Regions from separate parts of the Paenibacillus sp. FW126-R14 genome, predicted to be linked through region 4. Evidence: riboswitches for the same ligand, from Rfam matches in the RefSeq annotation. Region 4 holds a riboswitch; each other region holds the start of a gene.
The links. Region 4 has a riboswitch for cyclic di-AMP ahead of AC3WRW_RS13040 (C40 family peptidase). Riboswitches for the same ligand answer to the same signal wherever they lie in the genome.

Region 1 (3,248 bases), on a different contig from region 4:
TTATTGGCATAGCCGTGATCTTCAAAATATACATCAATCATTTGGCCTTTCACACCGCTGCCGATATCTTCAGCACGGCGGAAGCCGACACCCTCAATGTAAACCCACCATCCCAGCGGGATGACTTTCGGATCAACCGCAATCGTTCTGCCTTCCGTTACCGTTGTTCCCGTATACGTCTTCCCGTATCCAGGAGATCCTTCGGACTTCCCTGTCGAATCGGCTCCCGCCGAATAGGCCGTTAGCTTCACATTCTTCAGAATTTGTTTATACCCGAACGTAACGCCATTCTTAGAGATCTCATCCACGCTCGGAGATGAGGCCGACAATGTCACAACAGGGTTCTTCGTGCCAACGGACACGACTTTCTTTATACTTTCCTGTTGTACTTCTTGACCCACTACAGCTTCCGCCACTAGAACGCCATCTTCGTAAGTCTTCTCTTTCTTTTTGACCAGTACGCCCTCTTTACCTTCTTGGATAACTTGCTCTTTGCCTTTGAGCAGCGATGCATCACTTTTCTTTTCCGTATCGAATGCAATCGGCTCTGTTACTTCTTCCGTCTCTTTTTTTACACGGACGATTTTGATTTCATCGCCTGAGCCCAGAGCGGCTGTTGGATCGGGAGTCAGCTTATCGTGTTCCCCCAGTGCAATATGTAAACGTTGCAATGCACTTTCAACCGTTCTTGCAGTTGTGTAAACAGTGGTGGTCTTTCCATCAGCAGTCAATTGAATTGGAGAAGCTTTCTCGATGACGAATTTGTCTCCACCCTTGATTGTCGCCGCAGGGTCTGCAGATATTTCATCGTGTTCACCAATCGTTATGGCTTGTTCATCCAGTAGGCGTTGCAGGACCCATTGCTTCGTGTGCACAACGGTTTCTTGTCCATTCACAACCACGGATACGCTCTTGGTAGCCGTACCGTACAACAACACCAAAAACATGAAAGTCATTGCGATTGAAATTAGAGCCAGGCTTAAAATCAAACGCAAGTTTTCATGCTTCCATCGCAATGCGAAGGACATGCTGGATGATCGTTTTACATGGGTCTCGCTAAAAGAGATACTGCCCACTTCTTCGGTCCTCCTTCAAAGCCTCGCCGCCAGGTTACAGCATGATTAAATTTGACGCGACTAAGGTTTTTAATTTAACTTAACGTGCTTCCATCGACAGCTGCGCTTAAGCTGCTGCGTTCCGGTCGTCCCACCCCGCTTTGCCTATTCAACATTCTATGAGTAGAGATCCTAAAGAAGATAAAAAGCCAGCAAGAAGAGGACTCTTCTCGCCGGCTTAGTTTGCATAGTAAAATACACAAATAGCACACACGACAATCGTTACCTCTCTTACGCTTACGAGGTTAGCTGACGGATTCGGACGTGAGAGTCGCCCTACTCAGACGTAAACTTCCGTTAACGTCCAAGATTCACCCCTGTTACTCACTCTGTTCACTCAGATGCGTCACCCGCTTCTCAAGCTTACAGTGGTTCCCCCGTTCCCTTATTCGGAACTCAGCGAATGGAAAAATGGCAAATTGGTTATTAAGTTATTATGAAAAGTATATTACGCTGTTAATCTCTACCTGTAAAGGGATTAACACCTACTAAAAAGGGCTAAATCGCTTAAAATTAGCTTATTTTTAGAATAAAACCACTTTTTATCTACATTTATCTCACTATAACGTACGAATACTAGGTTTCTTCGTGTTTTCACACCTAAACTAGGCTTCGAAACCAAATTTGTTTATACTTATCATGAAAGAATTCAGTGATTTAATACCAATAATTAGCTATTCAGGGAGGCAATTAGATGGGCCCTATTTTGCAAGTCGATTCTTTATTTGGAGGATATTTACCCACGAAACCGGTTCTCCATGATCTCACGTTTTCGATTCGCCAGGGAGAAATGATGGGTTTGATCGGTTTGAACGGCGCAGGCAAAAGTACGACTATCAAAAACATCCTCGGTCTGCTTCAGCCTCAAAAAGGTTCGATCAAAATCAACGGCTTGACGTTAGCCGAGGATCCGCTTCCTTACCGGGCGACCTACGCTTACGTACCTGAAAGTCCGGAGCTATATGAAGAACTTACGATTCGCGAGCACCTCGAGCTAACGGCCATGGCATACGGCTTGTCCAAAGAAGACTATCTCTCCCGTTCGCAAGCGCTGCTCGTGCAATTTCAGATGGAGGACAAGCTGAACTCCTTCGCCAGCCATTTATCCAAAGGCATGAAACAAAAAGTAATGATTATGAACGCTTTCCTGATCGAACCCTCTTTGTACATCATTGACGAGCCATTTCTCGGACTAGATCCGCTAGCGATTCGCTCACTGCTGGAGCTAATGGTCAAAATGAAGCGAAAAGGCGCGTCATTTCTCATATCCTCGCATATTTTGTCTACGATTGAGAAATATTGCGATAATTACGTCGTCCTGCATAAGGGCCACATGGTCACTCAGGGCGATTTAGTCGAATTGCGTCAGCAAACCGGACTCCAACAGGCGTCACTGGACGACATCTTTTATAAGCTTGTAAAAGGGGATCCGGTATGAAATCGATGGACTTGAATACCCGTGCCCTATGGCAGCAAAGATTTGAACGTTATATGAAAGAATCTATGGGCTATCTGCAGTATGCGGCGCGCAGCAACTTTTTCGGCTTCCTGTTATTTCTTGTCATTCTTTCTTCCTATTATTATGCAAAAATATTACAGCGGCTTCCGACAGATTACCCTTATTTGTGGATCGTCCTTCTGCTTCTCGTTCCTCTGTTGTCATCCAGTCCAATCCGCACCTTAGCCAGAAGCGCAGACCGTATGTTTTTGCTGCGTATCGAGCACCAAATGGGTCCGTACTTCCGCGGCGGATTTATGTACAGCTTAGCGCTGCAAGCGTTTTGGACATTTCTGGCATGGGTCGTGTTGTGGCCCTTGTACCATCACTGCCTCGGACGTGAAGAGCAGCATTTCTTATGGATGCTCGCCCTGCTTCTATTAATGAAGTTGGCCAATTTGTCGGCTAGCTGGCAGGAAAGCCGGTTCACGAACGAACGCGCGAGAATCGCATCCGGTAGCTTTCGCTGGATCGCAACCACCGCTTTGGTTTCTCTGCAATTTCTGACCAGCGTGTTCTGGGCAAGCGGCGCAGCATTGGTTCTCATTTTAGCCTGGCTGACGGCCACTCACTACGTTTCCAAACACCTGATCGGATGGGATTACCTCATCGCTAAAGAAAGGCAGCAGCAAGCA
Region 2 (3,248 bases), on a different contig from region 4:
TAATGATGATTTTGGTTTTCAGTTCCAACCTTTAGCGACGGCGGGTTTCTTTCTGTTCAAAAATCGGTAGAGAAACCCCCTCTCCTTTTTCCGTTTGAGAGTGAGTTTAATCCCTTCAATGAGCAGCATTGATCTCAGTTCGTCGCGACGATTCAGCGTGTGCAATCGCTTGATAAATTGCTTGTCCATGTCGAACATCCCTCCCATTCATCTACTTCCATTATAAATGGGCTTTATCCATTTGGTTGTCACTTTATAGAGGGATGTTTTCACTTGTTTTGTCGAAAATGGAACACGCGGGTCGCGATTTCCTCGAAGTCCCTATAGGCAGACAGAGCACTGTGCAGTATGATCTAACGTAGGGTGATTATACATGTTCATTGCTCCTATGCTTCTGCATGACGCCAAAGATAATAGACCTTATAATAGTAAACATCTTGTGGCAGAAATTAAATTAGATGGTCTTAGATGTATTCTTTCAAATATGGATAAGCTATATGTATATACGAAAGACAAATTGCTGGTTACTCATAAATTTCCGGAGTTGTTCCAGTGTCCGCTGCCTGAAGGAACGATTTTAGACGGTGAATTGGTTATTTTGGACGATCAAGGGAAGCCGGATTTTGAAGCGATGTCAGCCAGATTTTTATCGCCGACAGACAAGACGCCTGTTATATTTTATGCATTTGATATTTTAAAATACAAGGGAATTGATGTCACCGGATTATCCTTGCTTAAACGTAAGGAACTGTTGGATCAAGCTTTTATTGAAAATGCCAATTATAAAAAAGTGCAGGTGTATGAAGGCAAAGCCGTTGATTATTTTGAGCAAATCCGCCAGCGCGGGCTTGAAGGCATCGTCCTGAAATCGAAGAAAGAGACTTTCAAGTACGAAGTCAATAAACGTTCCAAACAGTGGCAGAAGGTGATCAACTGGACGTATGCGGATGTGTACATTTCGGGCTACCGGAAAAATAATTTTGCTTTACTAGCCTCGATTGATTCGGCGGACGGATCGAAAATCCCCGTTGGCGTGATTGAAACAGGCGTAACGTCTATGCATCAAATGGCGTTGGATGGTGTCAAACAGCGCTTGGTTTTCAAAGAAGACAACCATTTTGCTTATATGGAACCGCGGCTGATGGCCAAAATTAAAACGCGAAACTGGACGAAAAGCGGAAGACTCCGTTCGCCGGTTTTTATGGATTTCGTCAGGCAGATATGAAAAAAAGACTGGATCACCATGGAGGAAGTGGTGACTCAGTCTTTTTGCCTTTTAACGTCGGAAATTGGTGCTGCCGCTTAGCTGCTGTTCGGCGATTTGAACCAGTCGTCTCGTAATGTGTCCGCCGATTGCTCCGGTATCACGAGTAGCCATGTAACCGTAATAACCGTCCTGAGGAATCTGAATACCTAGTTCCTGAGCGACTTCGTATTTCATTTGCTCAAGAGCTGATCTTGCTTGTTGTACGACTAAGGAATTGCTGCTTCTACTGCTAGACATTTGATTCACTCCTTTATTTGGTGTATGAGTATTTTGTGGAAGTTCTGGTTTTTTATGCATACGTATTGGAAATTTTTTTCCGGTAGCAGTCTCAATACCGGAACCGAAAGGGTCCGCACCTGCAGCAGTATAAACAGTTGCAAGTCGCTGAAGGGGACGTTCGGCATCTCTGGATTGTATCCGCTTTCATTTGCATTCCATAAGGGTTGGAAAAATTTGAGCCATGTTTTCAGCATGTTCACGTGTTACAATCGGTTAGAACCTTCACAGGATCAAAAAACTCAGAAGGCCGAAGCCTCTTTGGAGGCACGGGGGACCCACTCTTTGGGGTGAAGCCGCATGAAGCGGCCGGGTGATTACTCTTTGACCCGAATCCGACAGCTAACCTCGCAGGCCGCAAAAAGGAGAGATTTATTCAATGAAACGTTACAAAAAGCTAGTGGTTACCGGCGCTATCGGACTGAGCGTCCTTATGGGCACAAGTGCTGCCATGGCCGCATCGGCAACATATACAGTGTCAGGCAATGATACTATGTGGTTAATCTCTAAGAAGTATGGCGTGAGCCTCACATCGCTAATTCAAGCAAATCCTCAGGTTACCAATCCAAACGTGATCTGGTCAGGGATGAAGCTGAACATTCCTGGCACTAACGGCGGTTACCAAGCGCCTGCACCGTCCGCGCCATCTCAGACGGCGCCATCGCAATCGGCCTACGCCAGCCAAGTCGTTACTTTAGTTAACCAGGAACGGGCAAAAGCAGGGCTTAAAGCGCTGACGAGCGATAGCGCGCTGACAGCCATGGCGTTGGACAAGGCGAAAGATATGTACAATAACGGCTACTTCGATCATACGTCGCCGACTTACGGCTCTCCTTTTGATATGATGAGCTCTTATGGCATCCGTTATTCCTATGCCGGCGAGAATATTGCCAAAGGTCAACCTACGCCTCAAGCCGTTATGGACGCGTGGATGAACAGCTCAGGTCACCGTCAAAATATTCTTAGCCCGAACTACACCAAGATCGGTGTTGCCTATTATAACGGCGAATGGGTACAAGAGTTTATCAGCAACTAATTTGATTCATTTGCAGCCCTTAGACTTCCCGGATGGGAACGCTAAGGGCTTTATTTATGTTGTTTCCACTTCGCGATACCCCACATCAGCAGCGGCAGGCTGATTATATGAAGAGGGAACATGATAGGGATTCCAATTTTTTGTGGGAAAAACACCGAACTATCGATGAAATCCCGCGGAATCAAGGCAAGCAGCACCGATACCGGCGCGACGAACAACAGCATTCGCCGCCATTTATGAAGGCCGAACACTTGAGCGGTTCCATACGTACAGACGAACAAGTAGAGCGAGACTTTCGTGAAAACGCTGATGATCCAAATGGCGATAACAAAGGAGTCCAAGTTTTGGAAAAAGTCGAAAAAGGAAATATAACGAACCAAATTGAAATAGGGATAGGTTTGGCCTGAAGCAGAGAGGTGTCCGAAGATGGAAACGATCAGGAAGGTCGAAACGCTGGTTAACAAACCCGCTGAGGCTACGCCGAATAAAGCTGGCTTCACCCCGGTTTTGGGCTTCGCAACGAAGCCCATGACGACGAGAAGTAGGATGCAATCCCCAAGAAACGTTGCGGTCGGCAGCGCTCCTTTCAAGATCGTTAAAGCGCCGGAGTCCACGTAAATGGGGAGGATGTTGTGGATATGGATATTTTTTAGGCTGAGCAAAAGCGGA
Region 3 (3,248 bases), on a different contig from region 4:
GGTAATTCCCCAAAGCGCAAGCGGCGTCACGATAATAACAATCCAAGCGCCCTCGCTAAATTTCGTTATACAGAAAATAACCAAAACGGCGAAGGAAACGATCCCGCCTAAGCCATTGATAAGCAGCTTGCCGATCCAGCCGGCCGGGCGCTCCCGGAACCATTTGCGAACCAAACCGCTTTGGGCAAGCGTAAAAGATAAAAAGACGCCAATCGCATAAAGAGGAATGAGTGCATCGGTTTTTCCTTTAAAAATAATGAGCAGAAGACTTGCCAAAACGCCTAACGTTACAATCCCGTAATAGAACGAGAGCCGGTCCCCCCGGTACGAGAACATGCGCGGGAAATTTTTATCCTGTGCCATGATGGAGGATAGGATCGGAAAACCGTTAAAGCTCGTATTCGCAGCCAATACCAGAATCAGCATCGTGCCGATCTGTGTCGCATAATACATCACTCCACGCCCGAACGCCTGCTCCGTAACCATCGACAAGACCGAGGTATGGCCATGCGGGTCAGGTGCGATCCCATAGCCTAAGCTCAGCAGGGTGACGCCGCCGAAGACGATGGCCAGCAGCGTGCCGAGGGATGCCAGCGTTTTTTTGGCATTTTTGACGGAAGGAGAGCGGAAGTGAGGCACCGCATCCGAAATGGCCTCAATCCCTGTCACGGCCGAGCAGCCGGATGAGAAGGCTTTTAGAATGACGAATAACGTCAGTGAGCCCGTCATCGAGCCCGGAACAAACTCGGCGGCATGCAGGTTCATCGAACCTGTCAGCATATCGAAAATCCCTTTGCCGATCAGCAGTAGAATACATAGGATAAAAAAGTACGTTGGAATCGCGAACACGGTCCCCGACTCGGACGTGCCCCGCAAATTCAGCCAAACCATCACCCAGACAAGGACTAAAGCAATAGGAACAATATATGGCACGGTAGCAGGGAAAGCCGACGTTATCGCCTGCACGCCTGCCGAAATCGAAACCGCAACGGTTAACGTATAATCTATAAGCAGTGAAACCCCTGTGAGTCTTCCCCACATCATACCCAAATTTTCCTTCGCCACCATGTAGGCTCCGCCACCCATCGGGTAGGCTTCAATCACTTGGCGATAGCTCAAAACAAGAAGCATGATTAAAGCAATAATCGAGATTGCAATCGGCAGTGAGAAAGCAAAAGCGGCGACTCCAACAGTCGCAAGCTCCAGCAAAATCTGCTCCGTGCCATAGGCCACCGAAGACAGGGCATCCGAAGATAGGATGGGCAGAGCCTTCCATACCTGCATTTTCTCAGATTCCAGCTCCGCCGATTTCAGCGGTTTGCCGAATACAATCTTTTTCAATGAGTCACTTGTCATGCTGTGAAATTCCCCCAAATAACCTAGTTTTCAGCTTGATTTCCCCTTTTTGGGCGCAAAAAAACACAAGGATAGACCTTGTGCTTAGCCACATGTTCTCCTTTCTCACGATCGCTTACGAGGTTAGCTGACGGGTTCGGGCTGCGAGAAATCTGCCCTAAAGATCATGGCCGCGTGCGACGCGACGGATCTTACTCACCCCGTTGAAACCTGTGGTTCCCCCGCTTTTCCGTTAAGAAAATTAAGCGAAATATTCAACTGTTAACGTACGAGTTGATACTACTCTCTTATTCGCACATAGTAAAGGAGAGAAAAATCTTAAAAAAGATTATTCCCTCCCCGCATTCATTTAATAATTCGCTTACAATGGCCTAATCCTTTCAGAATCTCTGATTATCTAGCCTTTTGTCTGATTCCTTGGGTTTTGGGGTATTTTGGCAAAATTAATTTCTTACATGACGATTCCTTGTGGCTTGTTTTTGCTTAAAAATCATCTTTTTCCATACCAGCGGAATGCCGCCGATCAGAAATAGATAGCGGGCATCGATTATTTTTTTGAGAAAAGCGGCCCATTTGCCTTTCACTTTCTTGACCTTCAGGATACCGATCGCTTCTCCGCGCCCCAGCGAGGCGACCGTCCCTTTGTAATCATAGGCAAAAGGTCTTAGCGGGTTCCCCCTCAGGCTATGGATCACGTTTCTCGCCGTATTATAGCCCTGTTGAACGGCAATTTGGGCATTCGCCGGGTATGGGGTGCCTTCCGGGCTCATGACAATGGAGCAATCCCCCGTTATAAACACATCAGGGAACTGCAAGGAACGCAAGTAGTCATCCACTTTGACCCTGCCGCGCTGAACGTGGAAGCCCGCTTCCTGCAGCAAGGAATTCCCGCGAACGCCCCCCGACCAAATAACGGTGCCCGCACGAATGAATTGACCGTCCCCCAACAGGACGCCGTCAGGGTCGCAAGCCTTAATTGCCGTAGATAATTTATACTGAACCCCTTTGCGGCGCATTACTTCCATGCCGTATTCCACGAGGTCGTTAGGCAGACCGGGCGGCAGAGCGGTGGACGACGCTTCGATATTAATGATCTGCACAAGCGACGGATCGACATCAAACGTTCGGCAAAGATCAGGCACCCGGTCGGCCAATTCGCCGACAAACTCCGTTCCGGTGAACCCCGCGCCCCCGACGACGAAGGTCAAATATTCCTTATGTTTGGAATCCAATTTATATTTAGCGAACATATATTGGGTATGCTGGCGGATGAACCGGACGCTGTTAATGCTGTTGATCGACATGGCATGCTCCCGCAGTCCCGGAATGCCGAAGGTTTCCGTCTCACTTCCAAGCCCCACAACGAGGTAATCGTAAGTGAGAACTTCATCGGTGAGAATCACCTTCTTCTCTTCAGGCAAAATCTGCCGAACCGTCGCCTTAATAAAATGAATTTTCCGCTCGTCAATCAGCTCACTGATCGCTACACGCGCATTTTCATGATGATCGGTGCCGGCTGCCGGCATATGCAGATGCGTCGTCATGTAATGATAATCGTGTTTGTTCACCAGCGTAACAGCCGCTTCGCCTGATTTGATCAGCTTCTGCAGCCTTATTGCCGTTACAATCCCTCCGTAGCCTGCACCCAGAATAACCACCTTCGGTTTACTCATCCGAACCCTCTCCTCCGATTAATCATCTACCAAACCACACAAGGTTGTCATGTGAAAAAAATCACATAGTTAATCAGGATGCACTGCATGGTTTGCTCTTGTATTAGTATATGAGCGCCCTCGCAAAAAATCACCGAAATATGCCCTGGCAAGGCCAAAAAGGGCAGAGGGGTGGTGGGCTGTGGAGGCGGGGTACAGGTGTGGATACGGGAATGGCTG
Region 4 (3,248 bases):
GCCTTTGTATTCTTGTTTCCGCCATTGGCGGGCATGTATTTCGGGCTGCGGCTGGATCAGTGGGTGAAAGCGGACCCGCAGTATAAGATGCTCTTCTCCGTTACCTTCGTTATTCTGGTCACGTTCATCGGCCTGTTTCCGTTAGCTCATCAAATAGCCGAACGGACCCGCTATTATAACGACAAGCTATTTATTGAGGCTTCCCGTTTGATGGGAGGGACTGTTTTTCACCGCACGGTCCGGCATCTGGTCCCCTGCATGAGAAATGAAATGTTGTTCATCTTCCTTAGCGAATTCATGCAGGTGCTTTTCCTGCTAGGGCAGCTCGCTGTCTTTAACATTGTGCTTGGCGGCACGGAAACAATCGGCGACAGCGACGCCGGCTATTCCATTACGATTACGACATCGGGAGAATGGCTTTCCCTGATCGCTTACGGCTCGCGGTACATCAGGCTGCATCCTTGGATTATTTTGAGCGTAGGAGCGAGCTTCTCTCTGCTCTTCCTCTCACTGCAGTTCTTCTTAAGCCAGTTGAAGCGCAGATACGGCAGCGAACGCCAGCTCATGTAGCTAGTGTCCGGATGTGAATTTGAGGCCGAGAACGCCGACCAAGATGAGAATCATGAACAGGATGCGCAGCAAACTGACGGGCTCATTTAAAAACAGGGTGCCGATAATAATCGCCCCTACGGCGCCAATTCCTGTCCAGGCCGCGTAGGCTGTGCCGATGGGCAGAGTTTTCGTTGCTATGGCGAGAAAATAAAAGCTGATCACCATGCCGGCAATTGTTACTCCGGACGGAATCAGTCGGGTAAAACCATTGGAAAATTTCAATGAGATCGCCCAGACTACCTCGAAAACACCTGCAATGACGAGATACAACCATGCCATAATGAATCACTCCTTAAGAAGTTTGCTTGGATGCGGTGTAAGGCCGCGGCAAAAAGGAGAAAAGCCCGGAAGCGATATCGCTGTGCGATATGACTCCCGGGCTTTTCTCCCTCCGTGACCACAGCGTATCCGCTGTGTGTTTTCTCTCGGACCAGACTGACGCTGCAGCGCCACGGAACCCTAGAAAACTTAATGCCGCTATTATAGGACGGCTCACATGCTATGTCAAGTTATATCTTCGAGTCGATGAGGCAGCATGAGCACTCATGAATAAAAGCCCTGGGAGCAGCTCTTGCGAGCCGGCGCTTTCCGGGGCTTTATTCATAAGTACAAGAAATTACTTGGATTCAGCAGTTAGTTGATTGTAGATATCATCCCACAGAACACGTCTGGCGGATACATACCTCTTCGCGTAATACGATTCGCTTAGCTTGTTTTTCACGATACCTTCGTTGGAAGCGGAATGAATAAATTCACCGTTGCCAAGGTAGATACCAACGTGAGAAATGCCTTTGCCCCCTGTGTTGAAGAACACAAGATCGCCTTTGCGAAGATCACTTTTGTCAATCCAGTAGCCCTCTTTATCTTGAGCGGCAGAACTATGAGGAAGGTCAATGCCGAATTGGTCGAAAACGTATGAGGTAAACCCAGAGCAATCAAAGCCCTTTGTTGTCGTTCCCGCATCTTTGTACGGAATTCCGAGCAATCCGTCAACCGTTTCATCCAACTTAGATTGTGAAGCAGATGCACTTCCTAAAGCTACACTCAAAAACAAAACAAGACTAAAAAAAAGAGCAACAACCTTTTTCAACTGCTTGTCTCCTTCCGGTGCCTACGAGGTTAGCTGGAGGGTTCGGTTGAAGGTTCCCTATGATCCCTGTCTTGCAAGATCAATTCACCCGGAGTGGTTCCCCCGTTTCCCCAAGAAATGAGGAATTCGGCATGAAATATTTGGTTTTTTAATGCTAATCACTGTAATTCGTCATAAACATCGAAATTCCTCCTTTAGAGCGCAATTTGGGCCGGAAAAATGTGCTATCGTTCGCTTTCCAGACAAAAAAATCCCCTTTTGCAAGGGGATTGAACAAATATAAACCATATCTAGCTTTATTTATTATTTATTAGGGGTTCATTTTGGCGGAAAGAAGCTGAAATTGCGAGGTTATCGCCCACATTTGCAGGAAAATATGGAAAAGCGGGAAAAGCTGATAAATGATTAGCGCTAACAGTCCTGCCCAGATGTAGGTCGCAGTGACTGTAATCCCTGTCAAAAGTCCCGAACTGAGCAAAAGAATAAGAGAAAGGCCGATGATCGGAAACGAGAACCGGAAGAATGTAATGACGGTGGATAAAATGCCGAGGTGTGCGGCAATGGCGAATTGCACATACATAAAGAGAAGATGAAGCAGGAAGCCATAAACCAGGAAGCCCATCAGCCAAGGCAGTAAATCCAGGGAGGCCTGTTCATAGGATGTACTGTGTTCGAACATCTTCTGCGCTTTGGGCAGCGCCCAGATGAGCGGCAGTAGGGACAAGGCGATTCGGACGATGTAGGTGAGGAGGAAGGGAAGCGTCAGTTCCTTAACTCCGCGTACGAAGCGATAGCCGGCATTTTGCTCGGAATGTGTGAGGGAATAGTAGACACCGCTGTTCATTACCGGAGTGAGCAGCATGCGAGCCAGGAGCAGTGCAGCCAGCCACCACAAATAGCGATGGCTGAGATCCGTTTTGAGCAGCTGGAACTGGCTCTCGGCGAGAAAAAGCCGGAGCGCCTCCTTCGGCTGGTCGCCGCCCGGATAGCGGTGCATGAGCGGGACGAGCACCCCTTGCACAAGCTTATAGAGAAGGATGCCCCAGCACATCTGGTACATGAATAAGACGATCGTAGCGAAGGGCTGCCGCAGAGCCGCCCTAAAGCCGGATTTGAGATAGGTTGTCATGGGTGTCCCTCCTAAGAGTTTAACTATCTTCGTAAGCATAGGCCTGAGTGGGCGCCTACCAGGCGACCCACCCGAAAATAGCTTGCAGGAACTGAATAATGCCGAGATTCCAGCGGATTTTCCACTTGGTATCTACTTCCGTTTTCATAAAGTTATTAATATGTTTGTTTTCGAGAATGAGCGAGTAGTGCGGATCGATACGTACCCAGTCGACAGGCGTCGCTTGGGTTAGCTTGAATTCGATGCTGCTTTCTTTGCCGTCCCATGTTTTATCGAGTACGGTGCCGTCAGCGAAATGGAACTGGATCGGCACTTCCGGCGAATTTCCGCCGCGTTTGGCGATGAGGATTGTACTCTCGTAAGGCCCTGTCCCTTTGCTGCCAGTGGCTTTCACACGGATGCTCTCAACAGAGTAAT

Region 1: another riboswitch for cyclic di-AMP. It lies ahead of AC3WRW_RS22780 (resuscitation-promoting factor); the one in region 4 lies ahead of AC3WRW_RS13040 (C40 family peptidase).
Region 2: another riboswitch for cyclic di-AMP. It lies ahead of AC3WRW_RS21105 (CAP domain-containing protein); the one in region 4 lies ahead of AC3WRW_RS13040 (C40 family peptidase).
Region 3: another riboswitch for cyclic di-AMP. It lies ahead of AC3WRW_RS10815 (APC family permease); the one in region 4 lies ahead of AC3WRW_RS13040 (C40 family peptidase).

What each region holds. Positions count from the first base shown of each region.
Region 1 is NZ_JBYTBS010000041.1:52,263-55,510, forward strand. Features, by position in the region: gene AC3WRW_RS22780 (resuscitation-promoting factor) at 1-1,028, opposite strand, end outside; cyclic di-AMP (ydaO/yuaA leader) riboswitch at 1,335-1,527, opposite strand; gene AC3WRW_RS22785 (ABC transporter ATP-binding protein) at 1,810-2,553, shown strand; gene AC3WRW_RS22790 (ABC transporter permease) at 2,550-3,248, shown strand, end outside.
Region 2 is NZ_JBYTBS010000036.1:51,320-54,567, forward strand. Features, by position in the region: gene AC3WRW_RS21090 (hypothetical protein) at 19-189, opposite strand; gene AC3WRW_RS21095 (ATP-dependent DNA ligase) at 389-1,225, shown strand; gene AC3WRW_RS21100 (alpha/beta-type small acid-soluble spore protein) at 1,277-1,504, opposite strand; cyclic di-AMP (ydaO/yuaA leader) riboswitch at 1,782-1,915, shown strand; gene AC3WRW_RS21105 (CAP domain-containing protein) at 1,923-2,579, shown strand; gene AC3WRW_RS21110 (GerAB/ArcD/ProY family transporter) at 2,630-3,248, opposite strand, start outside.
Region 3 is NZ_JBYTBS010000012.1:14,271-17,518, forward strand. Features, by position in the region: gene AC3WRW_RS10815 (APC family permease) at 1-1,356, opposite strand, end outside; cyclic di-AMP (ydaO/yuaA leader) riboswitch at 1,454-1,614, opposite strand; gene AC3WRW_RS10820 (NAD(P)/FAD-dependent oxidoreductase) at 1,800-3,029, opposite strand; gene AC3WRW_RS10825 (hypothetical protein) at 3,230-3,248, shown strand, end outside.
Region 4 is NZ_JBYTBS010000016.1:92,439-95,686, forward strand. Features, by position in the region: gene AC3WRW_RS13030 (hypothetical protein) at 1-570, shown strand, start outside; gene AC3WRW_RS13035 (DMT family transporter) at 571-891, opposite strand; guanidine-I (ykkC/yxkD leader) riboswitch at 983-1,086, opposite strand; gene AC3WRW_RS13040 (C40 family peptidase) at 1,229-1,702, opposite strand; cyclic di-AMP (ydaO/yuaA leader) riboswitch at 1,706-1,844, opposite strand; gene AC3WRW_RS13045 (hypothetical protein) at 2,013-2,831, opposite strand; gene AC3WRW_RS13050 (M1 family metallopeptidase) at 2,887-3,248, opposite strand, start outside.